DNA from 2 places in the Bradyrhizobium ferriligni genome. Region 2 is predicted to be linked to the other one. Evidence: riboswitches for the same ligand, from Rfam matches in the RefSeq annotation. Region 2 holds a riboswitch; the other holds the start of a gene.

Region 1 (15,359 bases), on a different contig from region 2:
GATGTCAGATGTGCCTAGCTCCTTCTTCACGGCATCGACGATCTTCAGGCAGATATCCAGCGCAAAGCCGATCGGCCGCTGATTGTCGTCGAGATAGCTGAAGGGAACGGAAGCCTCCTGAAAGCCGAGCGTGACCTTCTTCGTTTCCTTGATCTTCTGCAGCGTGCCCGACAGCTCCTCGGCTGCCGCGGGGCTTGCGGCGAGCGTGAGAGCGAAGAGGATGGCGGGCAAACGCATCGGCGGCTCCTGTGCGGTGAACAGACGGCGGTGATAGCGCACGCATGAGCCCGGAGCCAGATGACGGTGTGTCTAGCAGCTATCGCACTTTGCTATGGTCCGCTTGCCAGAGTTGCAGCCGCGGCCGCGACGCATCCCTAGCGCTGCGCCCCGCCCTCGAGCAGGCGGTCGCCGACCAGGCGGACCGCGCCACGGGTCCAGGAATAATCGGCGCCCATCCGCAGGCCGCTGTCGCCGCGTGAGACGACCGCGCCGCTGCGGGCGTCGCGCAGCTGGAAGCCGACCGTGTATTCGGTCCGGCTGACCCGCCTGATCACGCCGATCAGCGATTGATCGGCGCCGAGCTGCTGCGCGATCGCGGCCTCGCAGCCGTCGCAGTCGCGCAGCGCATGTGCCTTGACGGGCTCCGCGGTCGCGCCGCCGGTATCGACCAGGCGGTAGCGGCCCGACTGCACAAGCCGGTCACGCACGCCCTTCGTGACATCGGCGAGATAGGCTGCATCGGAGCCGGCAAGGCCCGACGCGGTTGCCGCGGAGGTGTCCTCAAGCTCGAATTCGAACACCGCAAGCCCGATCGGCGCCGCGGCGGCGGTCTGCGCCGGCGGCAGCGCGGCCGCAAGGGCACGGCGCACCTCGCGCGACACGAACATCGCCGCGTGGTCCCATGCCTCGTCAGTGTCGCCACGAAACGTGTAGAGCTTCTCGTAGAGCACCTGGCTCGCGCTGACATCGATGACCGCCACCTTGGCCCACTGGATCAGCGTGCTCATCTTCTGCACGCCGCCGATGACCTTGATCCGGGCCTCGCCCGCGGGCGCCGTCGATGGCACCAGGCGATAGTGCGGCTCCGCGGCGACATCGGCGCGCAGCGTCCGCATCAACGCATCCAGCCGCCTCTGGTGCGCAGCGGTCTGATCGATCACCTCGCCTGACGTATCGACATAGCCGAAATCGTCGATGCTGACGCCAAGCGGGGATGCCACCGCCGTGCCGGCTTCGGCGCGCAGAGGACAGATTCCGGCCAGCAGGCCGATCAAGGCAACAGAGAGCAGAACGAGACGGGGCTGACGCATGATTGGGGCCTTTCAGCTGCTGGTGCGGGCGGGTCGGTCGCAGCCTAGGCCGGCGGGCCTCCGCGCCGCAGCGGAGTGCCTCCCGCCCGGTGCCGGGAAAATTTCACGACGATGGTCCGCGCCCATAGCGGCGCTTCTCGGCGCCTCCGTTCTGCCGTTTAATGTGCCTGACGGCCCTGCCCGCGATCGCGCACCGAGGCTCGTCTGCGATCTTGAGGATACGCCAATGTGGAATTGGTCCGGAAGCGATCTGAAACTGCGGCTGACGTTGCGCGTGGCGATCGTCTCGACGCTCTGCTTTGCCGTCATCTCCGGCTATTTCCTGATCGAGGCCGACCGTTCGGTGCGCGGGCGGATCGCGGCGGTTGCCGATGTCGCCGCCAAGACGCTGGAGCTGCAGCAGAGCAAGATCCAGTGGCTGAACAATGCGCGTTCCGACTTTCCCGATCTCGACAGCGTTGCCGCTACGGTCATGACGCCGGGATTGTGCATTGCCTTTCGCAGCAATAGCGGCGAGATCAGCCAACGCTTCTGCGGCGGCGCGCAGACTGACACGGCCGCGCCGCCGCTGGCCTTCGCGGCGCTCTATCGCCGCCTGTTCGATCCCGGCCGCGAGGCGGTGCGGCAGGTGGTTTCGCGCGGCAACGCCATCGGCGAGGCGGTGGCCTGGATCGATCCGGCGGTGCCGACCGCCGAGGCCTGGCACGATGCCGGCCGGCTGATGGCGGTGTTCATGATCGCGCTGCCGCTGCTCTGCGCCCTGGTCTATGCGGCGCTGGCGCGCGCGCTGCGTCCGACGCGGCAGATCCGCGACGGGCTCGAGCGGATCGCCGCAGGCGACCTCGCCGCGCGCCTGCCGCCGTTCGACCTCGCCGAACTGTCGGCGATCGGCAACGTCTTCAACCAGCTCGCCGAGCGCCTCGCCGCCGCGCTCTCCGACCGCAACGCGCTAACGCAAAAACTGATCCTGGTGCAGGACGAGGAGCGCCGGCACCTCGCGCGCGAGCTGCATGACGAGTTCGGGCAGTCGCTGGCCGCCATCCGTGCGCTCGCCGCCTCGGCGCGCCAGACCGCGGCGGCGGAATGCCCGCCTTTGCTCGCCGAATGCGACGGCATCGCGCGGACCGCGACCGACATGATGGAGACGTTGCGCGGCGCCCTCTTCCGGCTCCGCCCGCCCGATGTCGACGAACTCGGACTTGCGGCCAGCCTCGAGGGCCTGGTCGCCGGCTGGAACGGCCGCAGCCGGGGACAGCCGCGGTTCGAGACCACCATATCGGGATCGTTCGAGCGCCTTGCCGCCTCCGTCGGCGCCAATCTCTACCGCATCGTGCAGGAGGCGCTCACCAACGCCGCCAAGCACGCCGGCGCCACGCGCGTGATGCTGCGGCTTGAGATGCGCGAGGCGCCGCCTGGCGGCGGCGACAGCGCGATCGTGCTCGCGATCGACGATGACGGCCAGCCCGGCGATCCGCAAGGCGATCCCCAGCTCAAGTCCGGCCTCGGCCTGCTCGGCATGCGCGAACGGGTCGCCGCGCTGGGCGGGCGGCTCAGTTTCGAGACCGGACAGCCGAGCGGCTCCTCGCTCCGCGTCATCGTTCCCGTCGCAGCCAGCCAAGAGGCCGCACCGGTGGAGCGCGCGGCATGAGCCAAGCCGCGCGAACGATCATGCTGGTCGACGACCACGCCGTCGTCCGGGAGGGCTACCGGGCGATGCTGCAGAAGCAGCCGGGCCTCTGCGTCGTCGCCGAAGCCTCCGACGGCGTCGAGGCCTACCGCCTCTACAAGGAGACCGCGCCCGACCTCGTCATCATGGACCTGTCGATGCCCGGCATCGGCGGCATCGAGGCCATCCGCCGCCTCCGGCAGTGGGACAGGCGCGCAAAAATCCTGGTGTTCACCATGCACCAGAACGCGGCCTTTGCCGTGCAGGCGATCCGCGCCGGCGCGAGCGGCTATGTCACCAAGACCAGCCCGCCGGAGACCCTGGTGCACGCCGTGATGGATGCGCTGTCGGGCAAGATCGCGATCAGCCCGGATATCGGCCACGAGCTTGCGCTCAGCCACCTTGCCGGCGAGACCAAGGCTGCCGACCTCCTGACCGCGCGGGAATTCGAGGTGCTGCGCATGCTGCTCGCGGAAAACACCACCGAGGAGATCGCCGAGGCGCTGCACCTCAGCCCCAAGACGGTCGCGAACCTGCATTCCCTGATCAAGGACAAGCTCGGGGTCGGCACCGATATCGAGTTGGTCCGCCTCGCGCTGCGGCAAGGCATCCTGACGCAGCTCGATCTCGGCGAACGCTGAGCCCGCGGCGGCGGCAGCGACCAACCCTTGCGAGCCCGCCTGGGATTGGATAGCCTTCTGCTCGCGATGAGCTTCGCAGGCTCATTCGCCCCTCGCGCGACTGGCGAGCTTACGTGGAATTGACCACGGTGAAGCGCGAAGGGTTCTAACGCCGTTCGCCTGGGCAACCCGTTCAGCTGATGATCCAGCGTCTTAGGGAGCCCGGACCATGCCGTCATTCCGCAATGAACTCCACCTCAACGATTCGGAAGTTGCCCTTGCGCTCGAGGGCGAAGAGCGCCGCCAGCAAGACGGCGTCGAGCTGATTCCGTCGGAGAACTACACCTATCCCGAGGTTCTCGAGCTGCTTGGATCGGTGTTCACCAACAAGTATTCCGAGGGCTATCCGGGACGCCGCTATTACGGCGGCCAGGAATTTACCGACCAGATAGAGAACCTTGCCCGACAGCGAGCGTGCGCGCTGTTCCGCGCCGAACATGCCAACGTTCAGCCTCTGTCCGGGTCGCCAATGAACCAGGCCGTGTATCTCGGCCTGCTGCAGCCCGGCGATACGATATTGGCGATGGACCTGTCACACGGCGGCCATCTCACCCATGGCGCGCCCGTGTCGCACATGGGGCGGCTCTTCAACTTCGCCCGTTACAAGACGCAGCCGTCAAACGGCGGCGCCATCGATTTCGATGAGCTCCGCGCCATGGCCCGGCACGTCCGTCCGAAGCTGGTGCTGTGCGGCTACAGCTCCTATCCGCGCGATCTGGATTATGCGTCCTTCAAGAGCATCGCCGACGAGGTGGGTGCACTGACCATGGCCGACGTCAGCCATTACGGCGGCCTGATCGCCGGCAACGCCTTGCGCAATCCGCTCGATGAGGGTTTCGACGTGATGACGACGACATCGCACAAGACGCTTCGCGGGCCGCGTGGCGGCATCGTTCTTTGTCGCCGGGAGTTCGCCGGCAAGATCGACTCGTCGGTGTTCCCGGGATTGCAGGGCGGTCCGCACATGAACGTTGTGGCCGGAACCGCGGTCACGCTGAAGAAGGCATCGACGTCCGATTTTCAGGCCTATTCAGGACTGGTCATGCGCAACGCGAAGGTCCTGGCCGAAGCGTTGATGGAACGCGGCATGACGTTGATCACTGGCGGAACCGACAATCACATGATGGTCGTGGATACGGTGGCCAGCGTCGGCCTGGACGGCGGCGCGGCCGAGAACATCCTCGACGCCGTCGGGATCACCGCAAACAAGCAGATCATTCCCGACGATCCACGTCCGCCGCTCAGGCCGAGCGGCATTCGCCTCGGGACGCCGGCGGCGACCACGCGTGGCATGGGCGAACCCGAAATGCGCCTCATCGCCGAACTCATTGCGGTGTCGCTCCGATCGAAGGGAGATGCAGCCGTCGTCAAGCGACTGAGGTCGAACAGCGTCGAGATGTGCCGCGCTTTCCCCGTTCCGGGGATCGCGCCGCCCTCATAGGCGGCCGCATTCCTGTTCCGTCGCGTCACCCGGCCGGGCGTGCGGCCTGCATGGGCACGTCGTGAAGGTTCCCCGGGAAGGACCGGAACGGAAATCGATGCTGTTCGTTGGACCGCATGATCTCGAAGACGGAGCGTCCAACGCCGTGACCCGGAAAACCTTGCAAGCACGCTCGGAACAGGCGCTCGTCGTCATCATTCTCAGCACCGGTGCGCTGATCGGTTACCTCGGCTTGGCGCTGTCCAGGCTGTGAGAGCTACGCCCGGCGGGCACCAAGCCGCCGGGCGCATCAACAAGCCGCTTGGTGCGCCGAAAACTCGCGCGCGCGTGCCACTGAGTTGCCCGACGCGGCAAGCCAAGCCCCGCAGCAAAAATATAGGGTGAAAAGAGCAAGGCTCGGACAGATCATGTCGCGAGAATGCGGATGTTTGACGCACAAGCGACAACACCCGCCGTCGTCCCGGCGAAGGCCGGGACCCATTATCCCAAATTTCAATTGTTGCGCGACGCTGGGGCCACGATCCCGTTCCTGATCAAATGCGGTGGTTATGGGTCCCGGCCTTCGCCGGGACGACGGTGGTGCGCGCGGGAGCGGTCTCGCAATGAATGCAACGCCACGTGCAATCCACACACCCGTCACCGAAATCGAGGACATTGCCGCCTGCCAGCAATTCTCGTACACGGTTTCATGCAATGACCTCGCAATTCTCTCCCAACTCCGTCGACGCGCTGCTGTTCGATATCGGCCGCGTCGTGCTCGACATCAACTTTGACAAGGTGATCGCGCACTGGGCGCAGCACGCCGGCTGTGCGCCCGCCGAGCTCGCCACCCGCTTTGTCGTCGACGACAGTTTCAAGCATCACGAGATCGGCCGGATCGACGACGCGGCGTTCTTCGAAAGCCTGCGCCGGACCCTCGGCATCGACATCACGGACGCCCAGTTTCTCGAGGGCTGGAATGCGATCTTCACCGGCGAGATGCCGGGCATCGCGCCGCTGCTCGCGGCGGCCGCCGAGCGGATGCCGCTCTACGCCTTCTCCAACACCAATCCGGCCCATGTCGCGCATTTCTCGGTCACCCATGCCGAGCTGCTCAGCCATTTCCGCAACGTCTTCCTGTCCTCTAGCATCGGCTTCCGCAAACCCGACGCCGAGGCCTACGATCATGTGGTAAAAGCCATCGGCGTGCCGGCGTCGCGGATCCTGTTTTTCGACGACCTGGCCGCCAATATCGAAGGTGCGCGGGCGCGCGGCCTTCATGCTATCCACGTGACATCGACGGATGACGTGGCAAGGGCTTTGACCGCACTTGGTATTTGAACATTGGGAATTGAGGAGCTCTGAGCGTGGCCCTGATGCCGGTTGCCGATGCCCTGTCCGCCGTCCTCGCCGGCGCCGAACCGCTGCCGGAGGAGATGGTCGCGCTCGATGCCGCCTACCACCGCACCCTTGCGCACGACCTCGCGGCGCTGCGCACCCAGCCGCCGCAGCCGATGTCGGCGATGGACGGCTATGCGGTGCGCGCCGCCGATGCGGCTGATCTAAAGGCCCGGCTCAAGGTGATCGGCGAAGTCGCCGCCGGCCGGCCGTTCGAGCGGACGGTCGGCGCCGGCGAGGCGGTGCGGATCTTCACCGGCGGCGTGATCCCCAATGGCGCCGACGCGGTGATCATCCAGGAAGACACCGCGGTCGACGGCGACCACATCACGATCACGGAGGCCGCCAGCGTCGGGCGGCACATCCGCCCGGCCGGGGTCGACTTCCGTGCGGGCGAGGTGCTGCTCAGCGGCGGCAGCCGCCTGTCCGACCGCGCGCTGTCGCTGGCGGCCGCCATGAACTATCCGGAACTTGCGGTGCGCCGCCGCCCGAAGGTCGCGGTGCTCGCGACCGGCGACGAGCTGGTGATGCCGGGCTCGCAGCCCGGCCCCGGCCAGATCGTCTATTCCAACGGCTACGCGCTGCGGGCGCTGGCGCGCGCCGAGGGCGCCGAGACCGTCGACCTCGGCGTTGCCGCCGACACGGTGGAGGCGACCACGGCCGGCATCCGCCGGGCGCGCGAGGCCGGCGCCGATGTCCTGATCACGACAGGCGGCGCCTCGGTCGGCGACCACGATCTCGTCAAGCGGTCGCTGGAAGCCGAGGGCGTCGACATGACGTTCTGGCGGATTGCGATGCGGCCCGGCAAGCCGATGATGCATGGCCGGTTAGGGGCGATGCGGGTGATCGGCCTGCCCGGCAATCCGGTGTCGTCCTACGTCTGCGCCTTCCTGTTCCTGGTGCCGTTGATTCGGGCGCTGAGCGGCCGGAAAGTGATTCATCATCGCCGCACGAGCGCCCTGCTCGGCCGCGACCTCGCCGCCAACGACCAGCGCGAGGACTATCTGCGTGCACGGCTCGAAGCGCGCGAGGACGGCACGTTGGTCGCAACGCCAGTGACGCAGCAGGACTCGTCGCTGCTCGGGAATCTTGCTGCGGCACGGGCACTTCTCGTGCGTCCGCCGTTCGCGGCTGCGGCCGTCAAAGGCAGCGAATGCGAGATCCTGACACTGCCCGAATAAGGTTTTCGCGCCCCGCCGATTGTGCGTTGCCTGATCCGTTCACCGGAAATTAAGTGGTTGCGGAACACATATCGAACATATAGTGTCCGTTCATGATTTGTTTCGAGTACTGGTGTCTACAATCGGGAAGCCGCGTGGAAGCAGGTGCAACGAGCACATGCTCCTGAGGTCAGGCCCGCATGCAGGCCCCACCAGAAGAGTCTCGGAATCGAACGACGCTACCAACCGGGGGAATACTCGAGATGCTCACGCGCAAACAGTACGAACTTCTGCGTTTCATCAATGAACGTCTGAAAGAGGCCGGCGTACCGCCCTCCTTCGACGAGATGAAGGATGCGCTCGACCTGCGCTCGAAGTCCGGTATCCACCGCCTGATCACTGCGCTGGAGGAGCGCGGCTTCATCCGCCGCCTGCCGAACCGCGCCCGCGCCATCGAGGTCATCAAGCTGCCCGAACTCTCGGCCGGCGGCGGCAACGGCCGCCGCGGCTTCACGCCCAGCGTCATCGAAGGCACCCTCGGCCGGCGCGCCAGCACGCCGCCGATCGCCGAGGACGACGGCAACCGTCCGGTCGCGGTCCCCGTGATGGGCCGGATCGCCGCCGGTACGCCGATCGAGGCGCTGCAGACCCGCAGCCACACCATCAGCGTGCCGCCCGACATGCTCGGCGCCGGCGAGCACTATGCGCTCGAGGTGCGCGGCGACTCGATGGTCGATGCCGGCATCCTCGACGGCGACATGGCGCTGATCCAGCGCAACGACGTCGCCAACACCGGCGACATCGTGGTGGCGCTGATCGACGAGGAGGAAGCCACCCTGAAGCGCTTCCGCCGCCGCGGCGCATCGATCGCGCTCGAGCCGGCCAACACCGCCTATGAAGTGCGCATCCTGCCGCCGAACCGGGTCCGCATCCAGGGCAAGCTGATCGGCCTTTATCGCAAATACTGAATTGCAAATACTTGCGGCGGCCGGGAACGAGCAACACGTCGGATCGTTCCTTGCATGATAGTGTAGCGTACGGCCTGCCCGATGCGCTCCGATACCTCTCGCGCAGCGTCGCGTGTTTGTGATCGGAGGCGGTCTCGGACCAGTCGTACAATCGCCCAGAAACGAGCAGAAGCTCGTTCGCTATCGTCCACTCTGGTAGAGGCCCTAATGCCTCAAGGAGAGGCACGGGTCGCTACCTCGAAATGAGGAGCCATCCGATGTGTGACTATAGTCTGCACGCCGTGGCATCGCGCCCCGCCATTGTCGGAGAGACGCTGATCACGACGACGTTCCGCGGCACGTCGACCCGCGGCTTTGCTTCGGAGAACGATCCCACTGTCGCGGTCTGCATGCTGCCGGGCACCGAGCTCGCTTTCGCCGAGAACGTTCGCTACGACAGCCGCTGGATCTGGACCAAGACGCTGAACTATCGCGTCGGCGTGTTCAACGAAGTCGAGCCCGACGTGCCTGATCGGCATCATGACGCGGTCGAATTCCCCGACGGCAGCCATGTCCTGGTGACCCAGCTGGTCGAGGGACAGCGCGTCAGCGTGCTGCAATTGCCGGCGCTGCATCCGCCGGTCGAGCAGAAGCCAAAGGTTGTGGAGCGTCGGCCCTCCGCATTCGCAACGCTGTTTTTGGGTTGAGCGCATCGTCGCCGCGGAATGAGCTGTTCGGCGGCGGATGACCTAAGCAATTTCGGGCGACCCCGGACTCCCGCTTCCGGGGCGCAGGAGGAGGTTTGCGTCGGCCGGCGCCTTGGCGCATCATCGGGCACGGAGGACGTGCGCGGTGGTCGATAAGGTCACATGGCAAAAGGCTGGACGCGTCACGGAACCGGGCCGCTACATGTTCCGGTTCGGTTGGCTGACGGTGACGGCCGACGACCTGAAAGTCTGGGAGCAATTTCCCGAGGCTTCCTTCACCCTCGTCAAGAAGCCCGACGCCGGCCCCGATTCCGACGAATACCATCTCGGCCTGTTCGAGCTGCCGAGCGGCCCCTCACCGGACCACCGCTAATCATCGCCCTGCAGATCGGTCTCGGCCGGCGTCGCGTCCACGGCGGGCCGCGGCGCGGCGGCCGGCGCACGCAGCGTCGTCTCGCTCTCGCCGTCGCCCGGAACCGCGGGCGACCACGGCCGGTCGATCCCGCCAGGCTTCACCGCATCGACGGCGTAGCCGTCCCTGATCCGTCGCAGCACCAGCGCGCCGTGACGGCGCAGCCGCTCGGCATCGATCACCGAGGCCGCGCAGCCCTGCGGCGCCGGCCGCGCCGTGACGATCAGGCCTGCGCGCTCGCAGTCGTCCGCCAGCGCCTCCGGCCGGGTTGCGAGCGTGACGAAGGCGCCGCTAGGTCCCTGGGTCACGCAGCCGCCGGCATCACAGGACACGCCCTCGCCGAGCGACGCATCGGTGGCGGTCCGCGCGTCGGCGTCCGCCGCCAACCACTCCCTGACCAGGAACGCATCCTTGGCGCTGTGCATCAAATGCAGCCGCCCATCACCGCCACGCACCGCGACGTTGCGGCCGTCGCCGGAGATCAACACGTCCGGCTGCGGCACCCTGAGCGCCCAGACCGACGCCATCACGAGCAGCACGGCGCCAGACCAGCGTAGCGGCGTGCGCAGCAGCCCGAGCAGGATGATGCCGGCACTCGCTGCGACCAGCGGCCCGATGCCGAACGCGGCCATGCGGCCGACCGCGCCCGGGAGTGCGGCGACCCATTGCGTCACCAAAATCATCCAGTCGATGCCAAGACCCATGATCGCCCAGAACACGCCGTCGAAGCCGAACGGCATGGCGAGGAGCCCCAGCAGGCCGGCCGGCATCACGACCGCCGACACGACAGGCATCGCCGCGAGGTTGGCGAGCAGCCCGTAGGGCGTCACGCGGTGGAAATGGAACGCGGCGTAGGGCGTCGTCGCAAGCCCTGCCACCAGCGAGGCCAGCATCAGCATCGTGAGCTCACGCCCGCCCCACAGTGCAACCCGAGCGGTCGCCGAATGGTCGGGCGACGCGAATAGGTTCGGCAGCCCGATCTGCACCAGCGCCACCAGCCCGAGCGTCGCGGCAAACGACATCTGGAAGCTGGGATGCACCAGCGCCTCCGGCGCGATCGCGAGCACGATCAGCGCTGCCACCGCCAGCGTACGGAAGGTGATCGCGCGGCGGTCGACGATCACGGCGAGCAGCACCACGGCGGTCATGAAGAACGACCGTTGCGTCGCGACCTCCGCGCCCGACAGCAACAGATAGAACGCCGCGGCGAGCAGCGCGGCCACCGCGGCCCATTTCTTGATCGGATGCCCTGCCGTCAGCGCCGGAAACAGCGCGAGCAGCGCGCGCACCGCGAAGAACACGACGCCGGCGACCACGGCCATGTGGTAGCCGGAGATCGACAGCACATGGCCGAGCCCCGAGATGAACATCGCATCGTTGACCGGCGTCGAGATCGCGTCGCGCCGGCCGGTGAGCAGCGCGGTTGCGATCGCGCGCTGGTCGCCGTCGAGCGTGGTGCGAATACGCGCGTCGATGGCGTCGCGCAGGCCTTGCATGAAGGCGGCGTAGCGCAGCGCAAAGCCGCCGGTCGCAGGCGGCTCCCTGGTCCTGACCGCGCCCATCACGAAGCCGGAGGCGCCGATGCCCTGGAAATACAGGTCTCGTCCGAAATCGTAGGAGCCCGGGCGCTGCGGCCCGAGCGGCGGCAACAGCCGCGCCTTCAACTCGACGAAGCTGCCGACATCGGGCGCGGTGCCCTTCTTGACCGAGAGCCGGACCCGATCGAGCTTCGTCATGTCGCGCGGGCTCTCCATCGAAACCACGCGCAGCACGAAACGATCGGTCTTCTCGCGGATGTCGCGCGTCTCGACGAAGCCGGTCAGCGCCACCGAGAACATCGGCCGCGCCAGCACCGTGTGAGCAACGCGCGCCGTCTTCCAGGTCGCCGTCGCAAAGCCCGCGGCCACCGCGGCCAGCATCGCGATGACGGGAAACACGCTGCGCCGCCGCAGCAGCAGCGCCAGCAGGCAGAGCAGGATTGCGACGGTGGCCGCGACCGACAGCACCGGCTCGTGCTCGGCCGCGAAATAGAAGGCGATGCCGGTGCCGAACGCCACCGGCACCCACGGCAACAACCGGCCCGCCCCCGCTTCCGCGCGCGCCCATTGCCGCAATGTCTCGACGAAAGGCTTCCAGATGCCGACGCGCGCCGGGAGAAAGCCGCCGACCGGCGCAGCCGCGCGCGGCGGCCATGTCCCCGCGTAGCCGCGTTTGCCGCCCGGCGTCGTGCCCTGCTCCGCCATTCCGCTTGCGATCCCTGCCGGGCGGCAGGCTAGCGGATGGCCCCGTCACCCGACTAGCGGAACGGATGCAGAATACGGACCGGCAGCGCCCCGGGTAGCTGGATCGTCCAGCGCCTTGCCGACCTCGCGCCTGACCACAGCTGCCGCCTGCGTCAAATCGATCGAGCCGAAAGTCTCATAAGATACCGATCCCGTTGGGATTAGACTGTCCTGATGCCTCCACTCCCAAAGAGACAGGGATGAGGCAGTGACGGCTCGCGGCACTTGAAGGCCGCTGGAGCTCCTCTCAGGTGGCCACAACTCCCCTGAGATCAGGCGTTGCGGACGAACTCGCAAAATCTCGCCTGTAACGCCGTGCACCATGCGCACTCCGCGAGCGGACAGATCGCTGAAAAAACGCGAGGCGTAGCGTTTGCATTTGAGAGGAGCAGCACATGGCAATTCAAGTACCGAGTGATTTTCGTCGCGTGATTGTTGCTGCATCAGTGGGAAACATCATTGAATGGTACGACTTTTATATTTTTGGCAGCCTGGCCGCGGTTCTGTCGGTCAAGTTCTTTGAGCAATCCCACCCCGTCGCAGCCCTGCTGAGCACGATCGCGCTGTTCACTGCGGGATTCCTGATCCGCCCGCTGGGGGCCTTCCTGTTCGGATGGATGGGCGATCGGGTCGGCCGCAAATATACATTCCTTGTTACCTTGAGCGGAATGGGCCTGGGAACGGGCGCGATCGGACTCATCCCAACCTATGAATCGATCGGCCTGACGGCCGCATTCGTTCTGTTCGGCTTGCGGATGATCCAGGGTCTCTGCCTGGGCGGCGAATATGGCGGCGCCATCACCTATGTCGCCGAGCATGTTCCGGATGACCACCGCGGCTACTACACAGGCTGGCTACAAACCTCGCCGACGCTCGGGATCGTGGTGTCGCTGGCCGTAATCGTTCTGACCCGAACCTGGGCCGGCAATCAGGCCTTTGACGCATGGGCGTGGCGCGTACCGTTCCTGGTCTCGTTCCTGCTGGTGGCCATCGCCATCTACATCCGCCTCCAGCTCCAGGAGACGCCGATTTTCCAGGAGATCAAGGCACGCGGACAGATGACCAGGAATCCCTGGCGGGAAGCATTCCTCAGCTCCAACATCAAGTACATCATGATCGCGATCGTCGTCCTGATTGGACAGGGCGTGGTCTGGTACAGTGGTCAATTCTGGGCACTGTACTTCCTGCAGCAGGTCTCCAAGGTCGATGCGGTGACCTCGGCCTACATCGTGGGAACCGCACTGTTGATCGCAACGCCGAGCCTGATCTTCTTTGGTTGGCTGTCGGATCAGATCGGCCGCAAATCCGTGATCCTCGGAGGCATGCTGCTTGCGGCGATCACCTACTATCCGCTGTATCTGTGGCTCGGCATGGTCACGCAGCCGGGACACATCAACTATCCGGTCGCCGTCTTCATCATCTTCATCCTCGTCTGCTACGTCGGGATGGTGTACGGGCCGGTCGGCGCGTTTCTGGCGGAGTTTTTCCCGGCCAGGATCAGGTACACATCGGTCTCGGTGCCGTATCATATCGGCAATGGTTGGGGCGGCGGATTGGTACCCTTCATCACATCAGCCGCCTTCGCAGCGACCGGCAGCATCGGCTACGCGCTGATCTACCCGATCGTCGTTCCCGCGGTGTGCTTCGTGATCGCGGTTTTCATCATGCCCGAGACACGCAAGACCAGAATCTGGGAGCAGATCGAGGCGAAAGCCGCATCGTGACGGAGTCACCTTGCTGACGGGCGACTAGACTAGAGCCCCGTCCGATGGGATCGGAACGGGGCTCCAGAATCTTGCTTTGACGCGCTTTCTTTACGCGAACCGGCATCCACTCCGCTCGAAAACGCTCTACCGCTGCAGCAGGAGCCGTGGCCGCCGTCCAGCGCGTGCGGGACGATGCTTCTGGATCGTCCGGTATTCGCCGTCTCTGGCGTGATGTCTCTGTAGAACCTGCATCCGCGTTACGCCGAAGCGACACGGAGGGGATCCGGCACTACGCAGTTCCAACCTCCCCGGCCGCCTTGGGTTGGCGGTCAGGCCAACGTCTCAATCAGCCGCCTCTCAGCCAGCTCGGTGATGCCAGCGATCGTGCCACCAGGTGGCGAAATCACGATCCATCGTCAGCTCCCAGCAAGCGAGTACGATCACCACGATGCCCGCGAGCACGCTGCTCGTCGTGACCGATCCCGGCTGGTAGCTGAACGTCCAGGGTGCCACCACCAGAGCCAACCCCATCAGCATCTCGCCCCATTCCTCCAGATAGGACGGAATGATGAATGCCTCGAGGGCGAACAGCACGACGCCCAATCCGAGCGCGATGGAGATCCAGAGAGCTGCCCCGGAGAAGCCCAGTGCAAACGGCGATGCAACCAGCCAGACGCCAACCAACAGGCTGGCAGCATCCTGCCAGTGTTGAATGCGCATGATCCTCACCTCCTTCTTCCGAAGACATGGTGCGGCGCGGTCAAAAAAGCATCAGTCCGACCTGCGATGTGTTGCCGCTGCCGATCCGCGAGCCGACGACCATGCTGCCGTCCGGCCGCCCGGAAAGCGCTCTTGCAATCGCGCCGCAGCAAGATGCACACTGCGGGCGCTTGACCAGGTGTCAACGTCTGCGGTTCGCGGCCCGACCGGTATTTGCGGTTGCGCTGAGGACGAGAGGAGTATGACGCCATGCGAGAAATCGAAATCCACAACTATGCGCGGCAGTTGCTCGAGGCACATGGCGCCAAGGCCATTGCGGAAGCTGCCCAAAACGCCATCGAGCTTGAAGCAAAAGGCGAAGCCGAGCTGGCCAGAACCTGGCGGCATATCGAAGACGCCATGAAGCTGATGCGCGGTCCGCACCAAAGCTGAGGCTGCCAGCTCGCAGCGCAGAACGTGGAGCAGGATCTGCCTCAAGCCGCCTCGCAGCGGCTGAACGGCAGCACAATCTCAACGACGCGGCTCTCCAATAACAGGAGTGAAGCCATGTTACCGACATGCGCAACAGCCGAAGATCTCGTGAGGGCAATCAAGGACGAGAAAGTGCAGATGATCGATCTGCGCTTCACCGACCTGCCGGGGGTATGGCAACATTTTTCCGTCCCGCCGAGCGCGGCGAGCGCAGACGCCCTCAGCGAAGGGATTGGATTCGACGGCTCATCGATCCGCGGCTTTCAGGAAATCCAGGAAAGCGACATGCTGGTCGTCCCGGACCCGACCACGGCTTTCCTCGACCCATATTCCCCTTCATCCACCCTGGTATTGATCTGCAACATCCGCGACCCCGTGACCGGTCAATCCTATAGCCGCGATGCCCGCTACATCGCCCAAAAAGCTGAAACCCACCTGAAGGCCACGGGCCACGCCGATACCAGCTACTTCGGTCCAGAG
Region 2 (15,359 bases):
GACGACCTCGCCCGTCTGCCCCGGCATGTCGGAGGTCTGGGCCGGTTCGAGCACCTTGAGCCCGCTGGTGTCGACGAAGAATGTGTGCTCACCGAACACGCTGTTCAGTTGCGCCACGGCCGGGTGATCGTCCGGAAGCACCTGGGCATTCAGTTGCGTCATGGTCTGCTTGACTTGCGTGGAATTGAGTTTCATCCGCTGCTCCTTCTCGTTGGTTCCGGCCGCGATGGTTTCCTTGACAGGTTTCCTTGACAAGTTTCCTTGGCTGGTTCCTCCCCGCCCGCACCCCACATCGGGGGCTTCAAGGTCTCGAACCAATCAGGCAACGAAACGTTCCGCACGCGCGACGCATTGACCGCCTGCGCACTGGTTCCCCGCGTATCAGATGTGAAGTGCGGCTCTGAAGTCACGCCCATCGCTACGAGACGGGAGGTTTCTTCCTTGCGAGTCCTTCCAGATGCACGCGGCGTGCGGCGGATTTGCGCGCGCGCTCCCTGGTGCGGCAGGCCCGGCAGCGCACCGCCGCGGTAAATACATCGCCCTTGGCGGTCTCGTACCACCATTTCTGCTGCAACGGCGTCCAGACCTCGGCAACGCCGCAGTCCTTGCAGACGAAGGGCTCCGGTCGATAGGTTCCGCGCAGAACGAAATCGGGAGTCGAATAGCTGTTCGATGGCGCGAGCCGCGTCGTATCCACGGCAACCTCGTCGCGCGCCAGGGCAATCTTGTAGTCGCGAAGCCGTTGCCGTTCAGCGGCGCGTTGCGCCTGGATGCGGCGCCATTCCTCGGCCTTGCGCCGCCTGGCTTCGATCTCTCCGTGCGTCTGCTTGCTGCGTTTCACGTCGGCACATCCGTCTGGGTCGAATGCCTTCGGCGCATCGACGAAGTCAACACCGGGCAGCACGACTCGTCGATGATGACGTCATTAATACGCTGCTGTTCTGCCGCCAGCCTGTCATATTTGCCGCAACATTGCGCCACGACAAGATCGCGTGCGGAAAACACATAGTGGCGTTGGCCGCCGTCCGAGGCGGATGACTTCGGGATACCCCTCAGCCGAGTTGCGGCCGCCCCTGCTCCGCCGGCCGCATGTGGATCAGCGCGTCGAGCACGAGGACAAGAACGGGGCGCTGCTCGTCGTTGACCAGCTCCGTCTTGAAGATCACGACGGCGTCGCGACGCTCCGGCCTGATTGTGATCTTCTGGATCCGGGATTGGCCCGTGAGCGTGGCGCCGGGCCGAACCGGGCTCGGCAGGCGAATCTCGAAGCTCCGCCCGACGATCCCCGCCACCTTGGTCCAGATCGCCTCCACGACGAGCCGCTGATAGATCGCAATGGTGTTGAAGCCGCTTGCGATCAGGCCGCCGAACGGGCCCACTGCCGCCGCGACGGGATCGGTATGGATCGGCACCGGATCATATTTCCCGGCGAACTCCAGGATCTCGGCCTCACCGATGGTGTAGCTGCCAAGCCTGAACGTCTGGCCCTCGGTGAGATCTTCCGCATACAGCATCGCGCGCCTCCATCTGTCGCGCGATGCTAGACCAATGGTGCGGGCTTTCCATTACCCCGGACGTCATGAACTTCGCGCGCGATACACGGGCGACACCCGCCGCGCGCATATCGCCGCAGGCATCCCGCGCTATTGCAGCCGGGCCGCCCTCGCCTTTGCGGCCTTCACCGTGTTTTCCATCAGGCAGGCGATCGTCATCGGGCCGACGCCGCGCGGCACCGGCGTGATCGCGCCGGCGACCTGCACAGCCTCGTCGAACGAGACGTCGCCGCACACCGCATAGCCGCCGTCCGGCTTCACGACGCGCGTGGTGCCGACGTCGATGACGATGGCCTGCGGCTTGATCCAGTTGCCGCGCACGAGGCCGGCCTTGCCCACCGCGCTCACCAGGATGTCGGCCTCGCGGCAGATCCTGCTGATGCCGCGGGTGTGGATATGGGTCTGCGTCACGGTCGCGTGCTCCTGCAGCAGCAGCGCGGCCATCGGCTTGCCGACGATGTTGGAGCTGCCGATCACCACGGCATGGGCGCCGGTGAGGTCTGGCAGGGTCGATTTGATCAGCCGGAGACAGCCGAGCGGCGTGCACGGCACCAGCGCATCGTCGCCGTGAAACAGCCGGCCGGCGTTCAGGGCGTGCAGGCCGTCGACGTCCTTGGCGGGATCGACCGCCGCCATCACGCGCAAGGCGTCGATATGCGCGGGCAACGGCAGCTGCACGAGGATGCCGTCGATATCGTCGCGTGCATTCAGCGCCTCTACGCTGGCAAGCAGATCGGCCTCGCTGGCATCACCCGGCAGGCGTGCGACCTCGCCGCGCAGGCCGAGCCGTTCGGCCATCCTGACCTTGCTCTGCACATAGATCTGGCTCGCCGGGTCACAGCCGACCAGCACGACCGCAAGCCCCGGTGCGCGGGGCAGCCGGTCGAGTTCGCCAGCAATCTTGTCGATGACAATTTGGGCATGTGCATGCCCATCGAGAATGTTCGCCGTCATGGCACCTCCGTTTCGAAGCGGTGCCCAGGCGCGCGGCGTTCAGTCTCTGCGCTCCCCGATGGTGGTCCATCCAAGCGCCAGTCGCGCAGATGGCGTCGTCATAGCCGCCCCGCCGGGCAAAGGCAATTCACGCTTTCCCGCGGGTCAAACGGCGACGAATTGCCCTCACTTTTGCCGGTGGATCGGTGCCGGGCGGATCGCCTCTGGGGTAGGATTCGGGCAAGACTTGCGTTAAGTCTCGGCGCTTGCCGGGCTTTTCCGATCCCCGGCGCCATCCTTCCGGTCATCACGCCATTTCGGACATTTTCGACATGAGACATATCATCCTCGCGCTGGCGCTCTTCTGCCCGGCTGCCGCGCTTGCCCAAGGCACCACGCCGGCCCCCGCCGACGCAGACAAGCCGGCGGCGGCGACGTCGCAGCCAATGGTCGGCGACAAGCCGCTGGTCCAGGTCGGCAAGAAGTCGGCCGCCAAGAAGGGCGAGAAGCCTGCCGCGCCCGGCAAGCCGCAATCGGTCGCCCAGAAGCTTCAGGCCTGTCAGGACATCGACGACGCCACCAAGGAGCGGCTGATCTGCTACGACGAGATTTTCAAGCCGCAGCCGAAGCCGAAGGCCGCCCCGGCCAAGGGCGTCAACGATTGCCGCTTCGTGAAGGAAGAGGACGAGCGGCTGACCTGCTACAACGGCTTCGCGGACAAGATTCCGCGCCTGCCGCGCTAAAGGTCCTGCCGCGCTAAAGGTAGCGAGCGGCGCTCGGACGCCGTCTCGGATCCGTCCACCCGCCTGATCGCGGACATGAAAAAGCCGCCGCAAGTGTTTGCGGCGGCGGATCGATTGCCGGCTGCGGCAGCCCTTTCTTACCAGGTGCCGAAGCCGCCGAAGAAGCCCATGCGCTGCTGCTGCGCGACGCGGTAGGGCTGATACATGCCGGGCTGTGCCAGCCGCATCGGCTGCTGGGGATGGGCATGGTAGCGCGCGACCTTGCGCTTCTTCGGCGCCTGAGGCTGGGCCTGCGCCGGCTGCTCGGCCGGCTTTGCCTCGGCCGCGACCTTCTGCGCGTCAGCCTTCTCCGGCGGAATGAACTGGGCGAACGTATTGCGGACACGGGCTTGCGCCGACGCGTCACCCGTAGCCGACGGGACGGCCGCGGCGACCGCGTTGACCTGCGCTGGAACAATGGTCGGCAAATTGGTGTCGTAGACCACCCGCTCGGGCAATTTCTGGATCGACTTGATGCGCACCATGGTCTTGTCGACGCCCGGCGAAGACAGGCCCTGGTTCTGGCCGGCGACCACGGCCTCCTGCGGCACGATAGAATTGACGACGAAGAGCAGCGCGAGCAGCACTCCACCAACGAACAGGAAATAACGCGCCACAGGCATTTTGGTAGCTCCCCCCGCGCAGCGGGCGCGGTTCATCTCGGCGCGACGACATCAGTCATCGCGCGGGCGATTTCATCGTCTGCGCATGATCATCCCGGACGCGGTCCGCGCTCCCGGGTCGTTCGCTAACGGCTGGTTTATTAGTTAGTTCCTGTCCGGCCGTTACGGTTCACCCGGCAAGTCAATTCGCGGTCACTTTTTCGGGATGCCGGGACTTAAAGGCGGCTCGCCGTCACGACCGAACATCTCGCCTTGTTTGCGTTCACATTGACGAACCCGACCAACATCCGCGAGTAGGTCTTGCGGCTTTTCATGGCGATGGTGTCGGAGATCAGCCGTTTGCGCTCGGTCAGCGGCCGACCGTCCCGGCGGATGAAGGCGCAGGCGATCTCGATATCCTTGACGGCGAAATCATTGGCATTGCGCAGCGTCAGGGTGACGAGCGCCTTCGAACCCAGCCCGCCGCGCCGCCACGATTGCGAGGCGATCCGCAACCTGTCCAGCGGCGACCTTTCAGCGCCAGGCCCGGACGACCTGGCCTCCTCGGCCCCCTGTGGGGCGGTGGCCACGCCGACGGTGGTCGGCTCGTCAGCCGGTGCGGCCAGCGCATCCCTCGCGGCCTGATTTGTGATTTGGGCGGGTTGCGCGCCGGTCGAGGCGTTCTGCGCGGTGCGGACGATGCTGGACGACACCGGCCAGACATCCTGGTCTCCGGCGTCGCTCGGCTCGGGGAGCATGAACCAGGCGGCGATCCCGGCGAGCGCAATCAGCGGCAGCAGCAGGCTGGCGTAGAAGCCGCCCTCACCGAGACGTCCGGCGGCCAACCTCCGAAACGACGCCAAGCCGATCCGCATCGTCGTGCCCTCACCCTGGCGACCTGATCGGGCCGCCCCCACACAGAGAGGAAGCCGCACCGCGCGGCTTCCGGGGCGGCCGCAGGTCGAGCGGCCACGCGAAGACAATCGCTGACAGCCTCAATGGTTTCATTCCGGGACGACAATCTTGCGGCCCGCAGCACGGAGGGATGGCCTCACGGCCGGCCGCTCGCTAAGTTCGCGCCGCCCGAGAGCGAGTGCCGCGCACCCGAGCGGCGCGAGAACAACAAGGAGATCGCAATGCCTGTCGTCACCTGGGACCACGTCCACCTGCGCAGTCCCGATCCCGAGGCCACCGCGACCTGGCTGCGCGACGTTCTCGGCGGCGAGATCATCCGCGGCCCCGGCCGCATCGACGTCCAGCTCGGCGGCGCCAAGGTGTTCATTGCGGAGGTGACCCAGGGCGACGGCGTCAACGCCGCGCCGGTGACGCCCTATCAGGGGCTCGATCATTTCGGGCTCACGGTGAAGGACATCGACGCGGTTGCAGCCGAGATCAAGGCCAAGGGCGTCGAATTCACCAAGGAGCCAACCACGATCCGTCCCGGCGTGCGGATCTGCTTCATCCGCGGCCCGCAGGGCATCTCGATCGAATTGCTCGAGCGCGACCAGAAATACGTCTAAGCCACGCGTGCGGCGCTAAGTCATGCTGCCCGGCATGAAGCAGCGGATCGTCACGCCCATGTAACTCGGAATCGGCCAGACCATGGCACGACCGACCCGGTTGGGCTCGGTGACCACGGCCTCGTCGGGGACATCGATCCACGCCCCGTCGAGGCGGACACGATAGTGCCCGTCCTTGGATTCCCAGTCGACATCGCTGACCGCTGTGCCGTCGGCATCCGAACAGCACGGCCCTTTGCCGCTGCGCAGGCCGTCGAACCATTCCTTCAGCGGCGAATTGGCGTAGCGGCCGTCGGGATCGCGCGCCTGCGCGATTCGCACGGCCGCGACCAACACCAGCGTTATCAACCCGAGGAATACGATGACGTGGCCCGCATGACGGGCCGAAGTTCCATTGAGCCTGCGAGGGCGTGCCCAATGGCCACCGGATTCAATCCAGTCAGACATGTGTTTGCTCCAGCACTCACCGGCCAGTGCAACCAGAGCTATGCATTTCGCGGGCCACTTTGATTCGCGCGTACGGTCCGCTGTCATCGCGCCGTCACACTGCCTGGCAGGAACCGAGGGTGTCACCCGAACGCGGGACACCCGGGAATCAACCTGCCGCATTGCACGAGGTTGCTCGCTTTGGCATAAAAAACCAACTGGCTTGCCGTGGGCGCGGCGGCCAGCAATCGGGACGTCATGAAGAACGGACTTTACTCAATTCACGTCACCCTGCTGGACGGTCGCGTCGGTAAGGGCAGCGGCGTCATTCTCTTCCGCGACGGCCAGATTCTGGGCGGCGACGCCTATCTCTACTACACCGGCAGCTACACGGTGAAGGGCGATGCCTTCAAGGGCGAGGTCCTTGTGCAACGCCACACGACGCCGCGTGACACCGACAACCCGCTGTTCGGCGGGCCTGCGCCCGTCGGCATCGGCGTCTCCGGCACCTTCACCGACACCCGCGGCACCATGAGTGGGACCGCACTGGTCGGCAAGGCGAGCCTGATCTTCGGCGCCACGCTGCACAAGCTCGCGGATATCAATTAGCGGTGTGAAACCATCAGACCCGTCATCCCCGCGCAAAGGCTTCGCCTTTGCGCGGGGATGACGGATCGAGAGCAAACGCGCGGTTGGCCACTACGCTTCGTGCCTACTCCGCGGCCTGCTCCAGCGGCGCGACGCGCGGCAGGATCATCTGGATGCGTGTGCCGTTGCCCGGCGCGGAATCCAGCGAGAGCCGGCCGCCGAGCCGCGTGGTGACGATGCTGTAGACGATGTGCAGGCCGAGCCCGGTGCCGCCCTGATCGCGCCGCGTCGTGAAGAACGGATCGAAGGCGCGGCGGCGCACGTCGAGGCTCATGCCGCAGCCATTGTCGGCAAAGATCACCTCGACATTGTCGCCTCCGGCGGCGTGGACCTGGATCTCGACCTCACCGGCCTTGCCGTCCGGGAACGCATGCGCGACCGCGTTGAGGAACAGATTGGTCAGCACCTGGCCATACGGTCCCGGATAGGAGTTCATAATCAGGTTCGGCTCGCAATCGATGTTGAGCGTCAGGTTGTGCTTGCGCAGGCCAGGCCGCAAGCTCATCACCACCTGCTCGGTGAGATCGCCGAGATCGAAGGTGCGCTGGTCGGAATAGTTGCGGTCGGCGGCGACCTGCTTGAACGACTGGATCAGCTCCGCGGCGCGGTTGAGATTGGCGACGAGTTGCGAGGAGGCATCGCGCGCCGTGTTCAGGAAGTCGTTCAGGCTGGAGCGGCGCAGGTCGCCGCGCTCGACCTGGGTGGCGAAATTCGCGGTCTTGCGCTCCAGCGCGGACGCCACCGTCAGGCTGATCCCGACGGGATTGTTGACCTCATGGGCGACGCCGGCCACCAGGCGGCCGAGCGCGGCGAGCTTTTCGGCCTCGATCAGCGAATTCTGGGTTTCCCGCAGATTGCGCAGCGCGGCCTCCGCGGAATCCCGCGCCTTGCGCATCTCCTGCTCGGAGCGCTTGCGCTCGCCGATGTCGAGCGCGACCGTGACGATGTTCTCGATGTCACCCTGCGCATCGAGGATCGGCAGCTTGTTGACCAGCCACTGCCGCATGTTGCCGGCGACGTCCTTGTACTCCTCTTCATAGAAGCCGAGCTCGCGGCGCGCCGACAGGACGCGCTTGTCGTTCTCATCGGTCTTGGCCGCGCCGTAGCGCGACATCAAATCGCCGGTGGTCTGGCCGATCGCGTCCTGCGGCTCGATGCCGAAGATCCCCGCCATGTAGCGGTTCATCAGCACGTAGCGCAGGTCGCGGTCCTTGACGTTGATGACGGCGGGCACCGTGTCGATGACCATCTGCAACAGCCGCCGGCCTTCGGCGATCGCGTCTTCGGCGCGCTTCTGGTCGGTGATGTCGCGCACCGTGCCCTCGTAGCGGACCACCTCGCCCTCGTCGTTGCGGACGACGGTCGCCGAATCGGACAGCCACAGCACCGTGCCGTCGCTCGCGCGCACCTGATACTCGTAGTCGCGCACCATGCCATCGCGCTGCATCAGCTGCTGGTACTGCTCGCGCGCCGCCGGATCGACATAGACGGTGGTTGCGATGTCGTCGATACCCTTGATCAGGTCTTGCGGCGTGCCATAGCCCATCATCCGCGCGAGCGCCGGATTGGCGTTGAGCAGCGCGCCGCCCGGCGTCGTGACGTAGATGCCCTCGACCGACGCCTCGAACAGCTTGTGGTAGCTCTCCTCGGCGAGCCGCTGCTCGGCTAGCGCACGCAGCGCCGCCTCGCGCGCGCTGTCGGCGTCGACCAGAGTCTGGCGGAACACTTCGGCGGCACGCGCGATGTCGCCGATCTCGTTGTCGAGGTCGGCGCCGGGAATGAACGCGCTCTTCTCGCCGCCGGCGACCTTGCGGATCGAGCCCGCGATCCTGGCGAGCGGCCGGACGGTTCGGCGAACCACCAGCACCGACGCGAACAGGCCGATCAGCACGCCCGCCGTGCCGAGCACGATGCTCTGCCATTTTGCTTCAGCCAGCGTCCGGGCAAAATCGCGCGACAGCACGTGGCCGCGGCGAGAGCTGAGCTCGCGGAGCAGCTCGGTGACCTTCTGGATCAACCGGCCTTCGGCGCCGAGCACCTCCTTGTCGATGTCGGCGATCTGGCCCTCGCGCACCGAGACCGCGATGATCGCCTCGGCATAATTGTCGACGGCGCCGCGCAGCGCGGGATCGGAGATGGTCATCGCCCGCATGCTCTGCGCGGCCTGCTCGGCGGCGGACGTGTTGTGCGCCAGCAGCGCGGTGGCAATCCGGCTCTGGGATTGCGACAGCGCATTGGCCAGCGCCGCATCGTTGCTCGCGGCGGTCGCCTTGTCGAAGGCGTCGCGCAGCGGCGGCAGCCCGGCGACCAGCTCGGCTCGGCGACTGAGCAGCGCCGAGATGCGCTCGATGCCGTTGCGATAGGTCGCCAGACGTTGGGTGACGCCGTCGATCATGTCCTGCTGCTCGGGCGCCAGCTTGATGCGGGTCTTTTTCAGGATCTCGCTCAGCGACTGGGCCGCCTCCGCGACCTGGACCGACTGGCTGCCCGGCTCGGTGACGAAATCGCGCGCCGCGAGCCGCAACTCGTTCATGCGGCGGTCGATATCCTCGGCGATGTCGCCGACGCTCTGCAGCCGCTGCAGCTCGGCGAAGGTCGTATCGATGTGACGGATCGCGATCACGCTGGCGGTGGATGTGATGATGATCACAGCAAGGACCAGCAGGAAGCTGCCGAACGTGAGCTGGCCAATGGAGAGGGAGAACGCACGCGGCGCTTGCGAATTCGGCGGCAATTCAGCGGTCATGTCATCAAGGCCGGGGTCCAATGGGCCCCAATATATGGGAAATTACGGGCTTTGGGGAAACATGCTGAAGGGCCGGGCCGGCCGGCGTGTGACCGGCGTCACCCCCGGGGCGGGTGCCGGTGGCCGATTCCGGCACAGGCCGCGTCGGCTTAGTCCGGCGGAATGCCGGCCTCTTTGACCACCCGGGCCCAGAGGGCGACGTCCGCCGCGATGACGTCGGCAAAGCGCTTCAGCGGCGCGCTCCGGGCGTCGCAACCGGCGACATCCAGCTTCTTGCGCACCTCGGCGGAGGCCAGCGCGGTTTCGAGCGCCGCGCTGATGCGTTCGACCACCGGCTGCGGCGTGCCCGCCGGCACCACGAAGCCGAACCACGGCGTCACCTGCGCCTCGGCAAAGCCCTGCTCGGCCATGGTCGGCACGTCGGGAAAATATTTCGAGCGGCCGTCGCTGATCGCGCCGATGATCCGGATGCTGCCGGACTGCACCTGGGCCAGCGCCTGGTTGGCCGACAGGAAGCTCGACGTGATCAGGCCGCTCGCGATATCGGGCACCATCTGCGGATAGCCGCGATAGCCGATCGCGGTGACGTCGATGCCGGCGAGCCGCTTGAACAGCTCGAAACCGAGATGGCCGGTCGAGCCCTTGCCGGGATGGCTGTAGTTCAGCGTGCCCGGCTTGGCCTTGGCCAGCGCAACATAGTCGGCGACGGTTTTCACCGGCAACGAGGTCGGCACGATGAAGAAGTTCGGGGCGAGACAGATCTGCCCGACCGGCACGAAGTCCCTGACCGGATCCCAGCGCAGCTGCGTGTTCAGTGCCGGGCTTGCGGTGAAGAAGGTCGTCACCAATAGCCATGTGTAGCCATCGGGCGCGGCGCGTGCGACCTCCTCGGCCGCGATCGAGCCGTTGGCGCCGGATTTGGCCTCGACCACGATCGTCCCCTTCCATTGCTCCTGCATGTCCTGCGCCATGATGCGCGCGAACACGTCGGCGACGCTGCCCGGCGCATAGGGAATGACGATGCGGATCGGCCGGCTCGGGAAGTCCTGCGCGCGCACCGTGCCAGCCATCGCCAGCAACGCCATGCACGCACCGGCAATGAGGCTGATCCGCCGCAACATCGTCCCGTTTCCCGCCCTGTGGTCTCGTTGCGGGCAGCATGCAGGGATTGCCTGACGGCAGCAAGGCGCCGGTTTCAGCGGGCGAAACTTCAGGCTGTGGCGATCCTTCGTGCAGGAATCGTCATCGCGGCGATGACGTCAGGCCGTGGCGATCTTACGCGAGGGAATCGTCATCGCGGCGACGCCGATCACGACGCAGGCGAGGCCGATCCACGCCGTCGGGCTCAGCCGTTCGCCCAGCACCATGACGCTGAGCGCCACCCCGATCGGCACCCGCAAGTAGGCTTGCGCGGTGGTGCCGACCGAGCCGAGGGTCTGGATCAGGCGGAAGTAAATCACGAAGGCGATCGCGGTCGAGAACACCGCAAGCGCCAGCAATGCGGCGAGCGACGTCGTCGACGGCGACAGCGTCCAGGGCCGCTCGACGACAAGGCTGAGCGGAACGAGGATCGCGGCGCCCGCGATCAGCGAACCCGCCGCCGGCGCCATCGGATCGAGTCCCTTGAAGCCGCGGCTGAAGATCGCGGCACAGGCGTAGCAGATGGTGGCGGCGACGATCGCGACCTCGGCCACGATCCCCTGCCCAAGATCGTGGAACGCATCGACGCCGACGATCAGGCAGATGCCGGCCATGCCTGATATCACCCCGAACAGCTTGCGCGGGCTCGCGGCCTCGTGGCGGGTGACCGCGACGGTGAACAGGAAGGTGAAGATCGGCGAGGCCGAATTGAGGATGGTGGCGAGCCCGGCATCGACGAAGCGTTCACCCCAGGCGATCAGCGTCCACGGGATCACGCTGTTGAGGCAGGCCTGGAAGATGAAGCGGCGCCAGGTCGCGCGATCGGTCGGCGCCGTCACACCGCGCATCCGCATGATGACGAGCAGCAAGAGCCCCGCGATCGCGGTGCGCGCCGCGATCAGCGTGATCGGCGGGATGGTTTCGACGCCGAGCTTGATGAAAGTATAGGAGCCGCCCCACAGGGTGGCGAGCGCGAGCAGCAAAGCGAGCTCGAAGCTCATGTTGGGCTGTCGTGGGGCGGTGGTCATAATAGGATTCCGTCTCGGTGGTTGAGACGAATCTACATCGATGTGAGGCGGTGATCCTTCGCTACAGACCGAAGTGTGGTTAGAAAGCGCCTCGCTTTCCCCTCGTCGTCCCGGCGAAAGCCGGGACCCATAACCACAGGGTTGTGTTGTAAGAAAAAGGTGCGGCCCCAGCGTCGCTCAACAATGAACGTTGGTGGTTATGGGTCCCGGCCTGCGCCGGGACGACATCGAGTATGTTGCGCCGCCTGCAAATCATGCACTCGCCGTCTCTCAGGATAACGCTTACCCCAGCGCCCCGACGTCGAACACCTCGCCGTCGTAGCCCGCTTCCTTGGGGATGCGGAGCTGGCGGCCGGTGGCGGTCTTGGTCATCACGGGCATCACGGCGACGATCGGCTTGCCCTTGCTGTCGGCGAGCGCGGCACCGACGTTCGGCTGCTTGCCGAGCCGGATAAGGTTTCGCGTGGTCGGGAACGGCAGCTTGAAGCGGCCGGTCTCGCCGCCCTCCAGCGCCTCGCGGGTCGACACCCAGATCGAGTCGGTCGATTCCTTGCCGTCATGGGCGCCGAGCTGCTCGGGCGGCGCGGCGGCGAGGAAGAACCAGGTGTCGAAGCGTTTCGGCATGCCCTCCGGCGTGATCCAGTGCGCATAGGGCACGAGCTCGTCGAGCGCGAGCACCATGCCGTTGTCGGTCAGCACCTTGAGGAAGCTGATCTTGCCTTCGTTCAACGCCGCGCGATGCACGGTCGCGATCTCGTTCGCGCGCTTCGCATCGACCAGGTCCTTCGAGCCTACCGGCCGCGCTAGCAGGATGCCGCTCTCCTCGAAGGTCTCGCGGATCGCCGCGATGCGGAAGCCGAGCGCGTCGCCGTCGAGCCCTTCTCCGCCGGAATAGAGCGCGGGATCGGCCGCGATCTCCTTGTCGTTCTTGTCGACGCTACCGCCCGGAAACACCAGCGCGCCCGAATTGAACTCGATCTGGTGATGGCGAACCATCATGAAGACTTCGATTTCACGTGACGCCGTGCCGTCACGCAGCAGCAGCACGGTCGACGCAAGTCGCGGGGCAATGATCTCGGTCATGATTAGCCTGCTGCACTGGATTGCGGTTGCAGATTGGCGCGGCGGTCGACGCGCGCCACGCGGGAAAGCAGATAGTCGACCTCCGCCCTCGCCTGCGGCGTGATCACAGCACCCGGCTTGCGCTGCGCGCTGGAGGAGATGATGCCGCGCTTCTGCAGCACGTATTTGCGCACGGTGAGGCCGACGCCGGGCTGCTGCTCGTAGCGGATCAGCGGCAGATGCGCGTCGAACAGATCATGCGCGGCATCGCGCTTGCCGGCCTTGGACAGGTTGACGACGTCGATCAGCAGCTCGGGGAATGCATAGCCGGTCATCGCACCGTCGGCGCCGCGCTCCATCTCGAAATCGAGGAACAGGCCGCCATTGCCAACCAGGATCGACAGCGGCCGCAGCGAGCCGTCCTTCTGGAAGTTGCGCAAGGTCGAGATCTTCTCCAGGCCCGGCCAGTCCTCGTGCTTGAGCATCACGCAGGACGGCGAATCCATCACGATCTTGCGGATCACCGCCGGCGTGAACACGACGGTCAGCGTCAATGGATAGTCCTGCAGCACCCAGGGAATATCGTCGCCGATCGCTTCCTGCGCCTGCTTGAAATAGCCGATGATCTGGTCGTCGGTACGCAGATGCGGCGACGGCGCGATCATGACGCCGGCGGCGCCCGCATCCATCGACTTCTTCGCCAGCGAGCGCATCGTGGCAAAGCCCGGCGCCGAGACGCCGACAATGACCTGCAGCTTCTTGGCGCGCTTGACGAAGCGCAGCGCGACCTGCTCGGCCTCGGCGGCATCGAGCTTCGGCGCCTCGCCCAGGATGCCCAGCACGGTGACGCCGTCGCAGCCGACATCGGTGTAGAAATCGGTCAGCCGGTCGATCGACGCCTCATCGATGCGACCGTCATCGTGGAACGGGGTCGGCGCGATCGCAAAGGTTCCTTGGGCCTGGGCGGTGAGCTTGGTCATTTGGCATCTATCCTCTGGTCCGTCGTTCCGGGACGGTGCGCCAGCACCAGACCCGGAACCTCGAGATTCCACAATGCGCAATTGCGCATTGGGGTTCACGCTTCGCGTGCCCCGGAATGACGGTATACATCAGAACCGCCGCGCGCCCATCTTGATCTGCTCCTCGGAGAAGAAGATATCCTTGGCGTGGGCGACGATGTCCTCGGCCTTCCAGCCGGTAAATGGCGGCTTCCAGCCTTCCATTTCCATCATCCGCATCTCGCGGACGCCGCGCGGGCCCGAGACGCCGAGAACCTTGCCGGTCTGGTCGCCCGACAGGTCGCTGACCATGTAGAGCACGGCTGGCGCGATGCCGTCCGGGCCGAGCGCCGCACCCGGGTTCTCCTTGTAGCGGGGCAGGTCCGCGGTCATGCGGGTCAGCGCGCCCGGCGCCAGGGTCCAGATCCGGATGTTGTACTTGCGGCCCTCGATCGCCAGCACGTTGGAGAGGCCCCAGATGCCGCCCTTGGCTGCGCCGTAATTGGTCTGGCCGAAATTGCCGATCAGGCCCGAGGTCGAGGACGTGTTGACGATGACGCCGCCGCCATTGTCGCGCATCCATTTGAACACCGGCTGGGTGCAGCAGAAGGTGCCCTTCAAATGCACCTTCATCACCCTGTCCCAGTTGGCTTCCTTGGCCTTGTGGAAGGTCTCGTCGAGCAGGATGCCGGCGTTGTTGACCAGGATGTCGGCGCGGCCGAAATGCTTGATGGCGTCGTCGAACACCGACTGGCCGCCGGCCAAGGTCGAGATGTCGGCGCCGTTGGCGACCGCACGGCCGCCTTCGGCCTTGATCGCGTCGACCACCTTGTCAGCCATCGACTTGTCCGAACCCGAGCCGTCGCGCGGGCCGCCGAGATCGTTGACCACCACGGCCGCGCCCTCGCGCGCGAACAGCTTCGCATAGGCTTCACCAAGTCCGCCGCCGGCGCCCGTGATCAGCGCTACCTTACCGTCGAGTAATCCCATGGTTGTTTCTCCCTTTATTGTTGCTCTTTCTTACCTCGCCCCGCTTGCGGGGAGAGGTCGGATCGCATCGCGAGATGCGATCCGGGTGAGGGGGTACAGGTCTGTCCGCAGACCACCGTTGCGGTGAGAGAGCCCCTCACCCCAACCCTCTAAGAGCGAGCTTCGCTCGTCTCGACCCCGCTAGAGCGGGGCGAGGGTCGACGGCCGTCGCATGTTGCTACGCCAGCACCGTCTTGCCGCTCTTGATCACGGTGACGCCTCGCGACTTCACCTTGGCCTCGAACGACACCACATTGCCGTCCTTCCACAGCTCCATGGTCACGGTCTCACCGGGGAACACCGGCGAGGAGAACCGCGCCACGTGCTGCTTGAAGGCCGACGGATCGTAGTCGGCATAGGTCTGCAGCACGCCGCGGCAGGTGATGCCGTAGGTGCACATGCCGTGCAGGATCGGCCGCGGGAAGCCGGCCTTCTTGGCGAACTCCGGATCGGAGTGCAGCGGGTTGCGGTCGCCGCAGAGCCGATAGACCAGCGCCTGGTCGGGCCTCGTCGTGATATCGACGATCTTGTCCGGCGCGCGTTCCGGCACCTTGTGCGGCTCGGGCTGGCCGTCGGACGGGCCGCCGAAGCCGCCATCGCCGCGGGCGAAGCGCGAGGCGACCAGCGTGGCGAGCTTCTCGCCCTTCTCGTCTTTCAGCACGGTCTGGTGGCGGATCACCGCGCCCTTGTCCTTGCCCTTGTCGAACACGTCGAGCACGGTCGAGTCGGCCGTGATGTGCGCCGCGGTCGCGAACGGCTTGTGGAAGGTGATGTCGCGCTCGCCGTCGACCACCATGACGCGGTTGAGGTTCATCTCGCCGGGACCGGCGCCCCAGGCCGCGACCGAGGCGAAGGTCGGCACCACCTTGAGCGGACGCGGCGTCAGCACGCC

The links. A riboswitch is a leader RNA that binds a small molecule or an ion and turns the genes downstream of it on or off. The one in region 2 is predicted to bind ZMP and ZTP.
Region 1: it holds a riboswitch for ZMP and ZTP, as region 2 does, so the genes downstream of both, AC1VNY_RS26575 (serine hydroxymethyltransferase) here and AC1VNY_RS35975 (bifunctional 5,10-methylenetetrahydrofolate dehydrogenase/5,10-methenyltetrahydrofolate cyclohydrolase) in region 2, are expected to answer to the same signal.

Annotation. Positions count from the first base shown of each region.
Region 1 covers NZ_JBXEJO010000048.1:30,345-45,703, forward strand. Annotated here, with positions in the region: gene AC1VNY_RS26555 (amino acid ABC transporter substrate-binding protein) at 1-237, opposite strand, end outside; gene AC1VNY_RS26560 (DUF3280 domain-containing protein) at 375-1,310, opposite strand; gene AC1VNY_RS26565 (sensor histidine kinase) at 1,537-2,958, shown strand; gene AC1VNY_RS26570 (response regulator transcription factor) at 2,955-3,617, shown strand; ZMP/ZTP riboswitch at 3,704-3,789, shown strand; gene AC1VNY_RS26575 (serine hydroxymethyltransferase) at 3,826-5,097, shown strand; gene AC1VNY_RS26580 (hypothetical protein) at 5,195-5,350, shown strand; gene AC1VNY_RS26585 (HAD family hydrolase) at 5,791-6,417, shown strand; gene AC1VNY_RS26590 (molybdopterin molybdotransferase MoeA) at 6,444-7,655, shown strand; gene lexA (transcriptional repressor LexA) at 7,898-8,602, shown strand; gene AC1VNY_RS26600 (hypothetical protein) at 8,860-9,288, shown strand; gene AC1VNY_RS26605 (hypothetical protein) at 9,434-9,661, shown strand; gene AC1VNY_RS26610 (ComEC/Rec2 family competence protein) at 9,658-11,943, opposite strand; gene AC1VNY_RS26615 (MFS transporter) at 12,378-13,706, shown strand; gene AC1VNY_RS26620 (SPW repeat protein) at 14,046-14,408, opposite strand; gene AC1VNY_RS26625 (hypothetical protein) at 14,658-14,840, shown strand; gene glnA (type I glutamate--ammonia ligase) at 14,955-15,359, shown strand, end outside.
Region 2 covers NZ_JBXEJO010000084.1:20,109-35,467, reverse strand. Annotated here, with positions in the region: gene AC1VNY_RS35990 (hypothetical protein) at 1-195, opposite strand, end outside; gene AC1VNY_RS35985 (zinc-ribbon domain containing protein) at 419-841, opposite strand; gene AC1VNY_RS35980 (MaoC/PaaZ C-terminal domain-containing protein) at 1,053-1,514, opposite strand; gene AC1VNY_RS35975 (bifunctional 5,10-methylenetetrahydrofolate dehydrogenase/5,10-methenyltetrahydrofolate cyclohydrolase) at 1,644-2,507, opposite strand; ZMP/ZTP riboswitch at 2,523-2,602, opposite strand; gene AC1VNY_RS35970 (hypothetical protein) at 2,819-3,229, shown strand; gene AC1VNY_RS35965 (hypothetical protein) at 3,367-3,891, opposite strand; gene AC1VNY_RS35960 (hypothetical protein) at 4,107-4,745, opposite strand; gene AC1VNY_RS35955 (VOC family protein) at 5,007-5,390, shown strand; gene AC1VNY_RS35950 (hypothetical protein) at 5,406-5,837, opposite strand; gene AC1VNY_RS35945 (GrlR family regulatory protein) at 6,075-6,425, shown strand; gene AC1VNY_RS35940 (PAS domain S-box protein) at 6,529-9,210, opposite strand; gene AC1VNY_RS35935 (Bug family tripartite tricarboxylate transporter substrate binding protein) at 9,360-10,331, opposite strand; gene AC1VNY_RS35930 (DMT family transporter) at 10,470-11,378, opposite strand; gene AC1VNY_RS35925 (NUDIX hydrolase) at 11,661-12,461, opposite strand; gene AC1VNY_RS35920 (dihydrodipicolinate synthase family protein) at 12,464-13,420, opposite strand; gene AC1VNY_RS35915 (SDR family oxidoreductase) at 13,550-14,428, opposite strand; gene AC1VNY_RS35910 (MaoC family dehydratase) at 14,646-15,359, opposite strand, start outside.